One region of the Vallitalea longa genome, then DNA from elsewhere that is predicted to be linked to it. Evidence: riboswitches for the same ligand, from Rfam matches in the RefSeq annotation. Region 1 holds a riboswitch; each other region holds the start of a gene.

Region 1 (6,287 bases):
TTATGCCAGAATAATTACTAATATGGGTGCATTCATATGGCCTTTGTTGACTTTACTATTAAAAAGGAAAATGGGCTATTCAGAGTTGACTATAGGGTATATTTCATTAGGGATAGGCTCTATTTTTGTTGTTGCCAATATAATCGGAGGAAAACTGGCGGATAGATTTAATCGTAAGAAGTTAATAGTCATATTTGACCTGATAAGTGTATCGTTTTTCATATCCTGTGCTTTTGTAGAACCAGGTACCATAATGGTTGTACTGTTTTCTATAGCAGGAATTTTCGCTAATATTGAAAACCCATCTTTTGAAGCATTGATAGCAGATATATCTAAATCCAAAGATAGAGAAAAAGTATACTCGCTATCTTATTTGGGACATAATTTAGGATTTATGGTAGGGCCACTAATTGGTGGATTGCTATTCGAAAATTATCTTAGTCTGGCATTTGTAATAGACGGTTTGACAACTCTTACATCGACAATATTGATTATCCTATTTGTCAAGACAAGTGATGCAGAACAGATTAAAGAGCAAGAAATTGAAATGCAAGAAATCAATGAATATGAAAATGATGAAGATGACAGGTGTTCAACATTTAACGTTTTGCTAAGAAGAAAATCGGTATTATTACAATTAGTCATATTTATATTCTCCTCTTTCATCTATGAACAGTGGTCATTTGCTGTTCCGCTATATATAGAAGAATTATATATGGAAAAGGGAGGAATGTATTTTGGATTCATATCAGGTTATAATGGCTTCATTGTTATATTGTTTACACCAATACTCACTTGGTTATTAAGAAAATTCCGTGAATTACAGAAAATTTTTATAGGAGTGGCTCTATATTCATTTAGTTTCCTACTTATAAGAAATGCACCTGCATTATCTATATTTTTCGTGATGATTTTTGTATTTACCATAGGGGAAATCGTAAATATGTTAGGATCATCTCCATACCTAAGCAGACGAATTCCAGCATCTCATAGGGGAAGAGTCAACAGTTATGCTAGTGTATGTTATTTTGTTGGAGGTGTAGGTGGACGCGCACTGATTGGATGGGTAATCAATGATTATTCATATGCTACAGCTTTTACAGTAATTACTTGTGTAGGTGTTGTTGCACTATTAATCATTCTACTTAATTATAAACTCGATAAAAAAACTTTCCCACTACTTTATCAAAAAAAGGCTGTTTAGACAGCTTTCTTACAATAAAAAATATTGCTTCTGGATTGATTTGCTTTTTAGAAATATTTCAGTCCGAAAGATATGTTGATATAATTTATTTGAATTATGTATAATTTATATATGGGTTGACTAAAACTAATTGTATAGGTTATTATAAACATATTGAAAAAAAATAATAAGCAAATTAGATTAGAGGAGAATTCATTATGAAAGATAAAGTACAAGAAGTATTAGACCAAGTACGTCCAGGATTACAAGGTGACGGTGGTGACGTTAGATTAGTTGAAGTAACAGATGACGGTATCGTAAAAGTTGAATTAGAAGGTTCTTGTAAAGGATGTCCTTTTTCACAATTGACTGTTAAAAACTTCATTGAAAAAACATTAAAAGAACAAATTCCAGAAGTAAAAGAAGTTGTATCTGTTAATTAATCCAACAAAAGACTGTACAACGATTGATAATTAAAAGTATTGTATCTATAAACCTTAGATAATTTTCTAAGGTTTATTTTGGATTGGAAAAAATTTTAGACATGTCATACTAATTTGTGGTAATATAATTAGTAGAGCATACCAAAACAAATGATAGGAGGGTAAACATGCAGTATAATCCGTCATTACCAGTTTATATTCAAATAAAAGAAGATATAATAAAAAAAATACGAATGGGTATTTGGAAAGAAAATGAAAAAATACCCTCGGAATTAAAATTGATGGAAGAATATCACGCAGGAAGAGGAACAGTCAGAGAGGCTATCAAGTTAATAATTGACGAAGGATATCTATATATCAAAAAGGGCATAGGAACATTTGTAGCTCAGAGGGAAGTCGGAATCTCTATTGAACCATTTGTAAGTTTGACTTATTTTATTAAAATGCGTGGATTGAATATAAATACTAGGATATTAGAAAAAAAAGAAGTAATAATAAATAAAGAGTTAGCTGAAGAAACAAGTATAAAAGAAAATACCAAGTGTCTGTTTGTAAAAAGGCTTAGAATGATGGACCAACGTCCTATTGGACTTGAAATATTTCATTTTGTCTACGGAGAAGAAAACTTTTTTAAAGACTTCAATTTTGAAAATGGGATATCTCATTATTTATTTGAGGATCTGAAAGTATCTGTAACCAAGTTGAACATGGATTTAGAGATTGTCAAAGCTTCTGGAGAAGAAAAAGAATTATTGCAATTGAGTGATGATAGTAAAATGATGATTTCTAATAGAGTCGTATATGTTAATAAAGAAAAAGATATTCTCTACCATCTCAAATTCTATTGTGGTGAGCAATTAAGCAAAATAGGAATGGATAACTTTGTGTAAATAGAACTTTGCAGAATAAAAGTAATCCAATTTTATTCTGCAAAGTTTGTAATAAATATAAATTATTATCATTCATTAATTATAGTCTAACTTTTTGGAGGTATTCCGTAATATCCTGTTGTGGAATCTCTGAAGAAATCAGTTTTTATAGGTCTAAAAGTAAATAAGGTAATTGCTATAAACAGGAATAAGAAGATATAAAAACCTATCATATTTTTACATTTACTCTTTCTAGTACATCTCAATAGGAAATAGCTGACTAACTGTCCTGCAAAAGCTCCAACAAAAAACGAAATAAAATGAAGTGCCATAGGATTATCATTGAATATCAATTCATATAAGAAAATAATCAGGTAAGTTGTTACAATAAAAACAATTACTGAAATGGCTTTAGCGAAAACAAAATTGTTTACGTCATGTTTAATGAAAAAATATTCAATAATGCTTACTATGATTACTGGATAGAACATTATCTTGATATGCTCCCATTGACTTTCGTTAACGGGACTGAATAAACCTATGAATGTACATTCTGTCCATTCATACAAAAAATGAAATAAACTTCCAATAAGTATGATTGCTACTGCTGAAATAATCTCAGCTATTATAACTTTCTTACGGTCGTTCATAAAAAACACCACCTTCATATGTCTATAGTATATGTCAATTACATTAAAAAAATAGTTCTAATTAATAAAAAATTAATAAAAAACTTGATTTTGTTTTATTTAAATTACCAATTAATAAAAAATAATTTTAATTACTAAAAGTGTTATGAGAATAATTGAATATTAAAATAGAAGATGATAATATAAAAACATAACCCTAAGTCTTCTAAAAACAATAATAGAAATTAGAACATTGTACTTATTGATAGTCTGATAACATATTAAAATGACCTTTTATTAACTATATCTCATTATATTTATCTATGTAAATATAGTAATATATACAAACACAACTGAATATGAATTGAATATGATTATTATATAGATAGTGGTATAACGATCTATATAAATATTATATAAAACATGAATAGAGGCGCGAAGGAGAGGGTAATCTTTAATTGTCAAGGAGAAGAACCTCTAATATTAAAGACGAATGGATCCTTTGCCGAAAGAGTATGTTTGTTCTTGAACTTATTCTTGGTGATAATGTTAATCCCTTATCACTGCCATAAAGGATGATTAGTATATCCTGTGTTTATGGAGAGCTATTTATGTATTGAAAATAAGATTTCATTACATAAATAGCTTTTTTAATGAAAAAGCACTGAAATCTTATTTTCAGTGCTTTTCTTGCGTTATCAGATGAGAATTAGGGTGAAATCACTAGAAAGGAGTGGATATTTTATTTAGGGTTAAAACTTAACTGTTAGTTAAGTAAAGAAAGGAGTTAAGGTATATGAAATCATTAATCAGAATCAGAATGAGTACTCATGATGCTCACTACGGTGGAAATTTAGTTGATGGTGCCAAGATTTTACAGCTTTTCGGTGATGTGGCAACAGAACTATTAATTAAAAATGACGGAGACGAAGGATTATTTAAGGCGTACGATAATATTGAATTCATGGCTCCTGTGTATGCTGGTGACTATATAGAATGTGAAGGACAGATTACAGGATTTGGTAAAACTTCTAGAAAAATGGTATTCGAAGCTAGAAAGGTCATAAGACAAAGACCAGATATCAATGATTCAGCAGCTGAGATTATGGAAGAATCTGTGATTGTTTGTAAAGCAAGTGGAACATGTGTCGTTCCTAAGGATAAACAAAGAAAGTAGGTAGTGGTTATGGAGAAATTAATAATTACAGCAGCTATTTGTGGAGCAGAAGTAACTAAGGAACATAATCCTAATGTGCCATACACTGTAGAAGAGATTGTAGAAGAAGCTTATAATGCTTACAAAGCAGGTGCAAGTATCATTCACTTACATGTAAGAGAAGATGATGGTACTCCTACACAAGATAAAAATAGATTCGAAAAATGCATTAACGGGATAAAAGAAAGATGTAAAGACGTTATCATTCAACCATCCACTGGTGGGGCAGTAGGTATGACTAATGATGAAAGATTGCAACCTATTTATCTTAATCCTGAAATGGCTACTCTTGATTGTGGTACTTGCAATTTTGGTGGGGACGAGATTTTTATAAATACTGAAAACACTATAATAGAGTTTGCTAACAGAATGAATGAACTTGGTATAAAACCTGAAATAGAGGTCTTCGATAAAGGAATGGTAGATATGGCTGTCAGGTTACATAGAAAAGGCTATATCAAAGCACCGCTTCATTTCAACTTTGTTTTGGGAGTAAACGGAGGTATAACTGCTACACCTAGAGACTTGATTTATCTTGTGAACAGTATTCCAGTAGGTTCAACATATACTGTAACAGGTATTGGAAGAAATGAGTTCAACATGGCTGTCATGGGTATCATTATGGGCGGACACGTTAGAGTAGGTTATGAAGACAATATCTATATGAGTAAAGGTGTTTTAGCTAAATCTAATGGGGAACTTGTTGAGAGAGTCGTAAGATTGGCTAAAGAACTAGGTAGAGAAATAGCAAGTCCAGATGAAGCAAGAAAAATATTGAATATCTAGATTGATATATTTTGGAGAAGGTATATGAATCAATAAATTAAGAGAAGGTGAAAAGGTGAATAAACTAGTCAGTGAAAACCAAATAAAGCCTTTATTAAAAAATGGGTTAGTCATTATGATAGGAGGTTTTTTGGGGTGCGGAACTCCTGAGAAGATTATCGACTTGATAATTGAATCAGGAATCAAGGATTTGACTATCATTGGTAATGATACTAGTTATGAAGATAAAGGAATAGGAAGACTTATTGTTAATAGACAGGTAAAAAAAGTCATAACTTCACATATAGGTACTAATCCTGTAACAGGACAATTAATGAATAGTGGTGAATTAGAAGTAGAATTATCACCACAAGGAACTCTTATAGAAAGAATAAGAGCAGGTGGTTATGGTCTAGGTGGAGTACTTACTCCTACTGGGGTTGGAACATTGGTTGAAGAAGGGAAAAAAGTTCTTGATATAGATGAAAAAGAATATTTACTTGAAATGCCTATCAGAGCAGATATGGCTCTTGTGCGTGGAAGCATTGTTGATACATTTGGCAATACCATATACAAAGGTACAACAAGGAATTTTAATCCAATGATAGCTATGGCAGCTGATACAGTTATTGTAGAAGCTGAAGAATTAGTTAAGCCAGGCGAGCTTGACAAAGAAAGTATTATAACACCGGGTGTTCTGGTTGATTATATAATTAACTAAAGTGGGGTGAGTCATATGATAGATAAGAAATTAGGAAAAGAAATTATTGCAAGAAGAGTGGCGAAAGAATTAAGAGATGGTCAGCTTGTTAACTTGGGCATAGGACTTCCTACTAAAATAGCTAATTATATTCCAGAAGGTATAGAGGTTAGTTTCCAATCGGAAAATGGTATGACAGGTTTGGAAAAATTATCCGAAAGTGATAAAGAAAATGAAGATATAATAAATGCAGGCGGAGGATATGTAGGCGTATTAGAAAATGGAGCATTCTTTGATACTAGTTTTTCCTTTGGACTTATAAGAGGTGGACACGTGGATTTGACTGTTCTTGGAGCACTAGAAGTCGACAAGATGGGGAATCTTGCAAGCTGGATAATTCCAGGTAAACTTGTTCCTGGTATGGGTGGAGCTATGGACCTTGTGACAGGTGCCAAGAAAGTGATAATAGCCATGCTCCATAC
Region 2 (6,287 bases), on a different contig from region 1:
TTTCGATTTCAACACATCTTGGTGCTGATATATCCTCAAGATTGATACCTCCAAGAGAAGGTGCCAGATTTTTACATATATTAATTATCTCATTAGTATCTTGAGTATCAAGACATAATGGGAAAGAATCCACATTAGCGAAATTCTTAAAAAGAATTGATTTTCCTTCCATAACAGGTAATGCAGCTTTCGGTCCAATATTACCCAAACCAAGAACTGCTGAACCATCAGTGATAACTGCTACCATATTACCTTTGGATGTATATTTATATATATTCTTTTCATCCTCTACAATCTTTCTGCAAGGCTCAGCAACACCTGGTGAATATGCAAGACTTAATTCTTCTTTATTAGTAACTTGTACTTTTGAATTAATTTCAATCTTACCTTTTTTTTCTTCATGTAGTTTTAGTGATTTTTCGTAGACATTCATTTTACGCCCTCCTGATATATAGCAAATAATTTGTTATTTTAATTTTTCAATTGAATGCTTAAATTATAGTATAGATTGATATGTTATGCAAACACATCATATGTAATATAAATTCTCATATCCTTTTTTATTAGTATAAATGTATTAAGCCCTTTGATATAAAAGTTAAATAATATAAATATACCAATTAATTTTATATATTTATCATTGAAATTTATTATAATATTACTGTATACTATAGTGTAAAAGAAATTTTAATAAATTATACACCTTATTATAATATAGACATTATTACTAATCAATGTTTTTATAGGCGCAAACAATAATCTTTCGAAAAGAGGAAATCACAATGGAAACCATATCTATTGATAAATGCTTAAATATGGATAGAGTTATATTTATAGATGTAAGAACCACTAAAGAATATGAAGAAGGAACTATACCTGGAGCTATCAATATACCCATATTCAATAATGATGAAAGAGCTTATCTTGGAGATACTTATGTTAATGTAAATAAATTGACTGCCAAAGAAGAAGGATTCGAAATAGCTTCTCACAAATTACCTGAAATCTATAAAAAAATCAAACAAATAGGAAAAGGTTATAGTAAGATAATTATTTTTTGCTGGAGAGGTGGCCTTAGAAGCAAATCTATAGCTACAGTTATGTCTCTGATGAACTTACCTGCTTACCAATTAGAAGGCGGATACAAAGCATACAGAACTTACGTATTGAAAGAGTTTGAAAAAAGAACTAAAATCCCATCACCCTATATAGTATTACATGGTTATACAGGATGTGGCAAAACTCTATTATTGAAAGCTCTAGAAAAGAAAGAAATGCCAGTCCTTGATCTTGAAGGATTAGCTAATCACCGTGGTTCTGCTTTTGGAGGAGTAGGTCTTGGGGAACAACCTCCACAAAAAGTTTTTGAAGCTAATGTTTACGATAAGACTATATGTTTCAAAGATTCGCTTGTGTTCGTTGAAGCAGAAAGTACTAAGATAGGTAAACGAATTGTTCCCTCTTTCGCTATCAATCACATAAAGACAGGGATTCACGTTCTTGTTAATTTAGACAAAGATATACGGATAAAAAGGCTGCTAGATGATTATATGAACAATAGTGGTTCTGTTAAAGATAATCTTTCCTTCATTAATAATTCTTTGGACTCCATAAAACCATATATGTCAAATAATGACTTTAATACTATGAAAGAATACCTCAATGATAATAATCTATATGATTTTGTAGGGCTTCTTCTGGATAATTATTATGATCCTATGTATAAAAAATGGAAGAAATATTACGGTACATTTGATTATGAAATTGATTCTGGCAATATAGATGATGCAGTCAATGAATTAATAAAAATATATGATATAGAAAATAAAGAAAATACTAAAAAATAAAACAATTTTAATATTGTAATATATTTCTACTATAAATTAATACAAAACCATAATTATCACTTGACACAGTACTTCGTACTCCTGTATAATTCAATACTGACAATAGAATACGTATAATAGAGGCGCAGTGATTAATAGTACTCATATTGAGCTAGGTAAGCTATGATATATGATGAAAGGATGATCTGCCGAAGCATTATTTTTTTACCAGAAGATAATGTTGGAGTTAAGTTTAATAGACTTATCACTCTCGCTACTTAATGTAGTGAAGGCGCTATTGAATAAGATATATTTCAGACAATAGTGTTGACTATTGTCTTTTTAATTGTTGCACTTTTTTATAAAATTATTAGGAGGATTCTATGGAACTATTATTAAGTTTAGTACCAGCATTAATAATGATTATTTTAGTTATTATAACTAAAAAAGTTATTATGTCACTATCAGTAGGTATACTCATTGGTTCACTGATTGCACATAGTTTTAATGTACTAGAAAGTATTTCATACATAGGTACAACTATTTGGGATATCATAACTGATTTTTCATGGCATATGCCCATTGTTGGATTTTTATTGTTACTTGGTATTATAACCACATTATTAACAATAACTAACTCTACAAAAGCTTTTGCTGATTTTGCTGTATCAAAAATAAAAAATAAAAAAGCAGCTCAAATTGTTGCATGGTTATTAGGAATTGTAATTTTTATTGATGACTACTTTAATGCTCTAGTTATAGGTGAAGTATCTAAACCTATCACAGACCGTTACAGTATCAGTCGTGCTAAACTATCCTATATCATCGACTCAACAAGTGCTCCTGTTGTTATTTTATTACCTATATCAACATGGGGAGCATATATAATCGGTATTCTTACTGACGTTTTCAAAAATGAAAATTATACAGTAACTACAGGGACTGGGGCTTACTGGCAGATGATTCCTATGCAGTTCTATGCGATTGTTGCACTTATTATGGTATTCATAGTTATTAAGTTCAATATTAATATAGGAAAAATGAAAACTTATGAAATAAATGCAGAGAAAAATAATGACATAAGTTGCTCTCAATCAGCCGAAAACATATCCCATGTAAAACCCGTAACTAATAAAGGCTCAAAGTGGGCATTAATAATTACGATCATTTCATTAATCGTTTTAATTCTAGGCGGGATGCTCTACGATGCAAATTGGGACATTAGCAAAATGCTTACTGTTGATATTACTCTTCCATTATTTAGGGGTTCTGTTATAACTACAGTTATAGCTATTATATTTGCTGTATCTACTAGAGAAGTCTCTTTCAAACATCTTCTACGTGCCGCTAAAACAGGAATAGGCTCAATGCTTCCTGCCTCAATCATTTTAATAACCGCTTGGACATTAGTTGAAGTTATTGATAAACTTAATACTGGTCAATATCTAGCTGACTGGATAGTCAAGTCACAAATAAATCCTAGTTTATTGATACCTATCATGTTTTTAATTGGAGGTTTCATTGCATTTATGACTGGTACCAGCTGGGGAACGTTCGGTCTATTATTACCTATTGCTGGTAAAATATTAGCTGTAAGCAGTCCTGCACTTATGTTACCTGCTATGGCCGCTGTCTTAAGTGGTGCTATTTTAGGAGATCATTGTTCACCTATTAGTGATACAACTGTCCTGTCAGCCACAGGTGCTCAAGCAAAGCTTGATGCACATTTCACATCGCAACTACCATATGCATTAATTTCTGGGCTAATATCTTTTATAGCCTTCATAACATATGGATTGACAGAAAGTTTATTAATAAGCTATGTAGTAATAATAGTAGAATTTATAATATTCATATATATCATAAAAAAGATATCTAAACCGATTACTAATTAATATCTTTCAAAATATTATAAAATAATATGGTTGAATATAAAGGGAAAAATACTTAGATAGATTACTGTCTAAGTATTTTTGTTTAATTAATAGTTTTTACATAAATCAAAGTGAATAATTCTCCTTGATAACTTTTTCAGCAGGTTTTCCAAAAACATTATATCCATCATCAAGTACTGCTTCTTCCTCTTTATATAATAACGTACTCCAGTCCCATAGTCCAAAACCATTTATCCATTTTCTTAGCTTTGTTTTATCAAATAATACTCTATAATATTCTTCCTGTTCTTGTAAATCCACATCGCCAACAAGCTTCCAATTATTTGGTTCATAAGAAGAACCCTTTCTGCTAGGACATCCAGTCTCAGCAAAAAAGAATGGCTTATTATATTTATATATAACTTGTTCGATTCTGTCTAATTGATTATCAAAATCATTAATTGGATAATAGCCACTAGAAGATATGACATCTAATGCATCCCACCACTTAACATGATCTTCTTGGTATTTATCCGTATTATAAGTGATTAGTCCTTTATATTCATTTCTTACATCTTGGATAAGTTTTCTCCACTCTCTTTCACGTCTTTCGGTTTGTACCATTTCACAACCTATAATTATCATCATACATTTAGTTTTTTCTGCAATTGCTGCATAATGAAGTTGATATTCGGTATAACTTCTAAACCAATCACTCCATTTTGGTTCACAAGGAGCATCCATATCAAAGAAATTGATATAAGCTCGCCATGTCCCATCTTTCACATTAACAGTAGGTTTTAATATTACTTCTAATCCTAACTTCTTAGCATATGCAATCATTTCTATCAATTCTTCATCGCTAACCATATGATTTCCTGTATAATCAATTTCAATTGATTGAGCAGTATCTTGCAATGCAGCTAGAGCAATGATGACAGTATTGACATTGGTTCGCTCTTTTAACAATCTCATTGATTGTTTTGCTTCGTACTTCAAGAAATCTCCTTTATTACTCATAAAACCATATGTAAATCCTTTAATATATTTCAATTGAAATCCCCCTCTGTCATTTTCCATTGCTGTAAATGTTTAGTTCTGAAAGTTGACGGTCCCATGGATGAGGACCACCACCGTATATTTCTATTTTAAGATATTTTGTGTCATCTGTAATATCATCAATTGGGGAATATAATGTCCTATTCCATTTATTTTGAGTACTTACTGGTGAAGTGTGCTCAGTACTGATTTCAGACCAATCAACATTATTTGATGATCCAAAGAATTTAATACAAGGAAAATCAATAAAATAGTAAGCTTTTAGTGTGAAATCAGTAATATGGTTATCTTCGCCATCCAATTTATATGTTAAAAACTCTGAAGTAGAAGTAGTTCTACACGCTCTTGATTCATCTTGTTCAAAGTTATCATTATTAGTTGTATCGAATGCAATATTACTTGATTTTTCGTATACTTTACTCCAATCATCATATGTATCTGTTATAATGGCTGGTTGTTCATTGCTTAATATATTAATCTGAGCAAGTTGTTTATTCCAAACATTACCATTCCCTGTAAATTCAACTTTTAGATAATTAGTACCATCTATTATATCATCTAGTGGTGAAAATTTAGTTTGATACCATTCTGCAGACGTAGCGAAACTAGGAGTATGAATAACATCTAATGGTGTCCATGTTACATTATCTGGTGATGTAAAAAAAGATATTTCATCTAAACTATTATCACGATAATATATATTCCCTAAGAAATCTTTTATGTTATTATTATGATATATAATATATCCACTCTCACTATTCGTTCTTGTAGCTCTTGAATAATCCTGTTCAAAATTTCCTTTACAAGTATCATTATCCAAAGTCCAATTATCACTACGTGAATCTATCTTAGACCAATCATCCAATTTATCAACCATAGACCATTGTTTTACTGGACTTGGTTCTGAACCTTGAGTTCCCACCAAAGTGGTAACACTTCCAGCTCCTAACGATACTGTAAAATTGCCATTTGACAACTGTATATCATCATACTTTTGTAAATTAACATCTGCATTCGTTACATATGGAGTTATTTTACCAGCATTAAACTCTGAAAGAGTAATGTTAATAACATGATTGGTATCACTTTCATTAATTGCAACAATAGTAAAATCTCCTGTTTCCTCATCTTTATAGGCTGATAACTTAACATCTGATATAGGATTCTCTGTAATACCGATTCTTACATAACCGGGTTTTATAAAACGGCTATAGTTACCCAACACATATAGTTTTTTACTTGTTTCATATGTACCATTTTCCAAATCAATTCGTATCAGTCCTTCACCTTTATCAGCATTATAGACACCTAGCCAATATAGGAAAGCATTTACATCTGCTTTTGCTAGAAATTTATGTATTACATTCGCCCAAAACAAACCATCATTCATATCTGTCAAAAAAGACTTTTGTGGGTCTGATAATTCTGTCATCCAAACTCTTTTTCCTTTTTCTTTTGCTCTTGAAAGCGGACGGATTATGCCTTGATATTGATGAGCTCCAACAATATCAAGTCTTGAACAAGCATC
Region 3 (6,287 bases), on a different contig from region 1:
CCCCAACAAAACCAAGTACATTGTCCTACAAGATTAGCATGGTAGTACATATTTGTATTACTCATATAACTATCACTGTTAATATTCATATCAGATGGACGTTGTCCAACTACAGGACTAGGAATTGGTTGTTCAGTTCCTAATTTCATAGAATCAACCCATGCTCGTTTCATTTTATTGCCACTGATGTTGTATTCAATTAGAGCATAGTTACCTTCTTTTTTATAATACAAGAAGTGTACTTCTTCGCTTTTACTTATTGACCCTGCAGAAGGATATATGGTACTAGATGGACCACAATAAGTTTTGGTTGAAGCAAGACAATATCTTACTTGTAGATTAGGATTATAAGTCGATATATTACCACTTTTCTGACTTACTGCACTATCTTTAATATACATTCTCTTCTTTTTTGTCCCAGCCGGATATTCAATATAATACCAAGCCCCTTCAGCCCATAATATAGTCACTGTATCATTTGGTCCCGCATAACTGTTTTCTGAAGGATAAGAGGTACTAGGACCATAATATACTGGTGTTTGATTTATAACTTTTCCTGTTGCCATTAAAAAAACTCCCTTTTATATAATATTTTATTGTGTAATTGCAATTACATTAATAAAGGAGATAGGAGATGATTAATTGTAAAATGTGAATATAACATTTTATAAATTATCTGTTGTACGTACTAAGCTATCTCTACCATTGGCTTGATATAATGATATCATTGTATTATACGACATTAACACGACACATTATAAAATATAATGAAATATTAAAAATAAACAATTAAAATGTTATAAATATTTGTAGTCATTGTAAAAATATTTTATTAGTTAAGCAATTGCATAATTACCTTCCGCTCATTTCTATAGGACAGTATGTTTAAGTTCTTCTACCATTATAATCTACTTGTGCGTATAGAATTAATTAGGAATTATGCAATTATCTCAGGTAAGAAATAAGAAGGTTTTAATGCTGATTATGGTTAGCAATGATTTCGTAGGGTATTATTTCGGTAGTATCTATTATACTGAATCAATTTGATTTATATGAATAAATTTGTTGATACTATAATAATTTAGATTAAAGGAGGGGATAACTATCAACTTATCCGAGTTCTATACTTTTAGAGGTTATGAAATACTAGATAGAGAGAATAATATACTTACTCCAAGTATGGAGGATTATCTAGAAATGATATATAGAATATGTAAAGAAGAAAATTATGTAAGAATGAATCAATTAGCTAATAGATTGAACGTAAGACCTTCTTCATCCACTAAGCTTGTTCAGAAATTAAGTTCCATAGATTTAGTCAATTATAAGAAATATGGACTTATAAGCCTTACTAAAAAAGGTGAGGAGATAGGAAAATTCTTATATCATAGGCATAATGTAATAGAGAAATTTCTTAGATTGATAGGTGTCAAACATAATTTATTAAAAGATACAGAATTGATGGAACACTATATAAAACCAAGGGTCCTTAAAAATATAGAACATCTTAATTACTTTTTTGAAGATAATAGTGAGGTTTTAGAGAAATATTACGATTCACTAGAGAGCATTAAAAAATAACTGTATATAGTAGTTAGTAATAAAATAAGTCATCTACTGTTACTGTAAATGACTTATTGTCTATTCGATATAGAATTAATCTATTAGTTTCCTTCAATCACATTTTGCATATCGTACATGCCTTTTGATTTTTGACTTAAAAATTTGGCAGCATTCACAGCGCCAACGCCAAAAATATCTTTGGATAAAGCATTATGGTTAAGTTCAACCACTTCGTCTTTTCCAGCGAAAATAATTGAGTGTTCACCTACGATTGTACCACCTCTTACGGAATGGATACCAATTTCTTTTGAATCCCTTTTAGCTTTTACTATAGTTCTATCATAAGTATAGGAGTATTCGTTGTTAAGTGATTCATTAATAGAATCTGCAAAGGCTAGTGCAGTACCACTAGGAGCGTCTATTTTTTGGTTATGATGCTTTTCTATGATTTCAATGTCAAAGTTTGCTGCAGTAAGTGTTTTAGCAGCTTTTTTCACTAGGTTCAATAGAAGATTAACCCCTAATGACATATTTGCTGATAATAGAATGGCAATTTCTTTACTAGCTTCATTAACTATATTAAGTTGTTCATCGTTAAGACCGGTTGTACATAATACGACTGGTAATTTTTTTGATTTAGCATAGTCGATTAATGAAGGTACAGCTTTTGCAGTAGAAAAATCAATTATAACGTCGCCTTCAACATCAATACTGTTCATATCAGTAAAAACAGGATATGGGTTAGCAATGTTATCATTGACATCAATACCTGCAACTATAACTGCATCTTTATCATCTTCAACTATTCTAGAAATTACCTGTCCCATTTTCCCATTACAACCATGCATTATAATTCTAGTCATTATATAACTCCTTTCATTTTTGAAACCGTTTTTTACGTTTGTTTTGTACACATTAAATCTATACAAATATTTATAGCTAGAATATATTATGTGTTATTTGCTAAGAAGTAATGCTCTACGTAGTATAATAAAAACCACTGAATACTGAATCAAAATGTATTCAGTGGTTTTTTTTTTAGATAGTTATTCCAAGATCGTCTATTGCTTTTTTAACTCTTAAGAAGTTAGCTGGTTCCATTTCTGTTAATGGTAAACGACATGGACCAGATGGTAATCCTAGATAATTCATAGCTGCTTTTACTGGAATTGGATTAACTTCACAGAAAAGTGCTTTTACTAATTCATGTATTCTAAGCTGTATTTCTAGACTGCCTTTAACATCCCCAGCTAAGAATTTTGCAACTAGATCATGAGTTTCTCTAGGCATGATATTAGCAACAACGGAGATAACTCCTTTACCACCAAGAGAGAGTAGAGGAACTATTTGGTCGTCGTTTCCAGAATAAAGGTCAAGATTACCTTCGCATTTGTGAACTAAATTAGTAATGTGACCGATATTGCCACTAGCTTCTTTTATACCTACGATGTTATCTACTTTTGATAATGCATATGCAGTATCAACATCAATATTGAGACCTGTTCTTGAAGGTACATTATATAGGATAACAGGAATATCAACACTGTTAGCGATAGAGCTAAAATGTTGAATTAAGCCTTTTTGGGTTGTTTTATTATAATAAGGTGTTACTTGTAATAATCCATCAGCTCCTAGTTTTTGAGCTTGTTTGGAAAGTTCTATACCATGTTTTGTATCATTGCTTCCAGTTCCAGCGATAACAGGAACCCTTTTATTGGTTCTGTCAATAGCTACTTTTATACACTCAAGGTGTTCTTCATCATTAAGAGTAGAAGATTCACCAGTTGTACCACATATCACAATACAATCGGTTTTGTTTTCTATTTGAAAATCAATCAGTTTTTCTAATCCTTCATAATTAACACTCATATCATCATTAAATGGTGTTATTATTGCTACACCAGCACCTGTAAAAATAGACATCAGATAACCTCCTCAGATTATATATTATTTTTGTTATATCTTCTTAGTATTACACTATAGTAAAAATCTTTATTGGTTACAATAGAATTTTTCTATTTAAAATCTTTTTTATGACTAAGTATAAGTTAGTCACTGCATATTTATTTAGTTGCTTTCAGTTCTACTTTAGTATATCTGTTTTTAATAAAAACATCAATATAAGGTAAGCAAATATTTTCAGATTTCATATAGATTTAATTTTTATAATTATCAAACCTCCCATTTCAAATATCTGTTTATTATATTATATTGTTATAATAACAAATAATTGAAAGTATTGTTTAATATTTCATTAGTAAGTGGAGGGAAATGTTGGATTTTAATATAGAATAATAAAAAACAGTCGGCTTTGTGTGCCGACTGTGAGAATTAATATTAAATGTCACAAGTAGCACCCCATATATCAATTAATATATGACAGTTATATAGTTATTCACTATATACCCAGACAGAAAACAGACAGGTATTTTCTTCTTCGGCATCTTACCCTTTCAATGATTATCACATTTGCCTGAACAAATCAAATTATCTACTGATGTAAAATGCTCCTCTACTATACTAAACTATTAAATTTTCATATATAATATCACTAATATATCAGTTTGTCAAATATGACTATATCAATTTTTGAAGAATCTTGTTGCTTCTTTCAATAAATGTAGTCATAGCTTCTGGTGATAGCTGTTTATGGCTAATCATAGCTAAATCATAGATTTGTTGACAGAACATATCAGTGTTTTCGGTATCTTTATTCTCAAGAATATATTTTACCAACTTATTTTTCTTATTAAGAAGAAGGCTTTCATTACTTGGCATTGAAGCAGCATCCATTCCGAACATTCCGTACATCTTACTCATATCCTGCATTCTTCTTGATTCTTCAGGTAGAATGATCATAGCTGAAATTTCTTCATCCTTAAGATTTTCAATGTTAACTGTTAAGTTCTCATTGCTAAGTGATTTTCTGAAGATGCCTTGAACTTCTTCTTGAAGTTTTTTGTTATCCTCTTCACTTGAATCATCTTCATCTTTTAGGTTATCTGTAAGGTCAGCATCGATTCTTACGAATTTAGTATCTTTTTCTTTCATTTCAACATGTGATATGAAAGGTTGATCAATAGTCGTATTCATTATGACAGCTTCCATATCATTATCTTTAAACATTTTGATATATTGAGCTTGTAGTGTTTCATCTGTTACATAATAAACCTTGTTTTCATGTTTATCTTTATTTCTATCAAGATATTCTTGTAGTGTTACGTAATCTCCAGTTGTAGTCTTATACAATATGATTCCGTTTGTCTTGTCAAAGAATTTATCGTCTTTCAAGCAACCGAACTTGATAAATGGATGTATATCATCCCAGAATTTTTCAAAAGACTCTTTTTCTTTTTTATATAGTGAATTGAGTTTGTCAGCTACTTTCTTAGTAATGTATGAAGAAATTTTCTTGACGAAACCATCATTTTGTAAGAAACTTCTTGATACGTTAAGTGGTAGGTCTGGACAATCTAAAATACCTTTTAATAACAGTAAGAATTCAGGAATAACTTCCTTGATATTGTCAGCAACGAATACTTGGTTATTATATAATTTGATTTGACCTTCCATTGTTTCAAACTGATTTCCGATTTTTGGGAAATAAAGTATTCCTTTTAAGTTGAATGGATAGTCCATGTTAAGGTGAATCCAGAATAAAGGTTCTTTGAAATCCATAAAAGTCTTTCTATAGAATTCTTTATATTCTTCATCTGTACATTCATTAGGTTTTTTTAGATATAAAGGTGTAGTGTCATTTAATGGTTTTGGTTCTTCTGGTTCTTTTACTTCACCTTTTTCGTCTTCATTTTCATTTTTAGGTTCTTCCTTATTAGGATTGATCAGATATATCTCTATAGGCATTAGTGAACAGTATTTTTCAATTGTAGTTCTGACTGTGTATTCATTCAAGAAGTCTTTACCGTCTTCACCTATGTTAAGTGTAATCTTAGTTCCTCTTTCGGTACGGTCACTATCACTCATTTCATATTCATTACCACCGTCACTTACCCATTTAACAGCTTTTGATCCTTCTTTATATGAAAGAGTATCAATAGTAACTTTTTTGGCTACCATGAAAGCAGAATAGAAACCAAGTCCGAAATGACCTATGATCTGGTCTTCGTTAGCTTTATCTTTATATTTATTCATAAAGTCTTCAGCACCGGAGAAAGCGATTTGATTAATATATTGTTTTACTTCTTCGTCTGTCATACCAATACCATTATCAATAAAAGTCAGAGTTTCCTCTTTATCGTCAACAATAACCTCAATCTTGAATTCATTATCTTCAGGCAGAGATGCTTCTCCCATTGCGTCTAATTTTTTTAGTTTAGTTATAGCATCGCATCCATTGGAGATAAGTTCCCTTACAAATATATCATGATCAGAATATAACCATTTTTTTATTATTGGAAAAATATTTTCACTATGGATGGAAAGATTCCCTTTTTCAGTACTCATTTTAACTCCTCCTAACAATTTTTCATAAGTATTTATATTTTATATAATAAGAAAGCTTAACTTTCTATTTATCTTGAAATATTATACGAGGCGTAGCCTCTTGGTAATATGTAAAGGTATATAGTGAATTTTTTATTATAACTTATATAAGATATAATAAATGTATTTTATGTAGATGTCAAGAAAAAATTAGCACTCATTGAAGAAGAGTGCTAACAAAAAAGCAATATTTATATTATAAACGATATGAATTATAGGTT

What was found. A riboswitch is a leader RNA that binds a small molecule or an ion and turns the genes downstream of it on or off. The one in region 1 is predicted to bind lysine.
Region 2: linked by a shared signal. The riboswitch ahead of QMG30_RS12345 (Na+/H+ antiporter NhaC family protein) and the one ahead of kal (3-aminobutyryl-CoA ammonia lyase) in region 1 are both predicted to bind lysine.
Region 3: linked by a shared signal. The riboswitch ahead of dapA (4-hydroxy-tetrahydrodipicolinate synthase) and the one ahead of kal (3-aminobutyryl-CoA ammonia lyase) in region 1 are both predicted to bind lysine.

What each region holds. Positions count from the first base shown of each region.
Region 1 covers NZ_BRLB01000003.1:139,360-145,646, forward strand. The annotation lists gene QMG30_RS08605 (MFS transporter) at 1-1,204, shown strand, start outside; gene QMG30_RS08610 (NifU family protein) at 1,402-1,626, shown strand; gene QMG30_RS08615 (GntR family transcriptional regulator) at 1,794-2,516, shown strand; gene QMG30_RS08620 (DUF6512 family protein) at 2,603-3,145, opposite strand; lysine riboswitch at 3,545-3,740, shown strand; gene kal (3-aminobutyryl-CoA ammonia lyase) at 3,921-4,301, shown strand; gene kce (3-keto-5-aminohexanoate cleavage enzyme) at 4,311-5,126, shown strand; gene QMG30_RS08635 (3-oxoacid CoA-transferase subunit A) at 5,182-5,826, shown strand; gene QMG30_RS08640 (3-oxoacid CoA-transferase subunit B) at 5,842-6,287, shown strand, end outside.
Region 2 covers NZ_BRLB01000006.1:200,567-206,853, reverse strand. The annotation lists gene QMG30_RS12355 (NAD(P)-dependent malic enzyme) at 1-433, opposite strand, end outside; gene mnmH (tRNA 2-selenouridine(34) synthase MnmH) at 783-1,847, shown strand; lysine riboswitch at 1,957-2,132, shown strand; gene QMG30_RS12345 (Na+/H+ antiporter NhaC family protein) at 2,210-3,721, shown strand; gene QMG30_RS12340 (glycoside hydrolase family 113) at 3,827-4,753, opposite strand; gene QMG30_RS12335 (glycoside hydrolase family 30 protein) at 4,770-6,287, opposite strand, start outside.
Region 3 covers NZ_BRLB01000001.1:374,863-381,149, reverse strand. The annotation lists gene QMG30_RS01580 (CHAP domain-containing protein) at 1-566, opposite strand, end outside; gene QMG30_RS01575 (iron dependent repressor, metal binding and dimerization domain protein) at 1,180-1,581, shown strand; gene dapB (4-hydroxy-tetrahydrodipicolinate reductase) at 1,665-2,426, opposite strand; gene dapA (4-hydroxy-tetrahydrodipicolinate synthase) at 2,602-3,486, opposite strand; lysine riboswitch at 3,907-4,086, opposite strand; gene htpG (molecular chaperone HtpG) at 4,141-6,027, opposite strand; gene QMG30_RS01555 (DUF5721 family protein) at 6,286-6,287, opposite strand, start outside.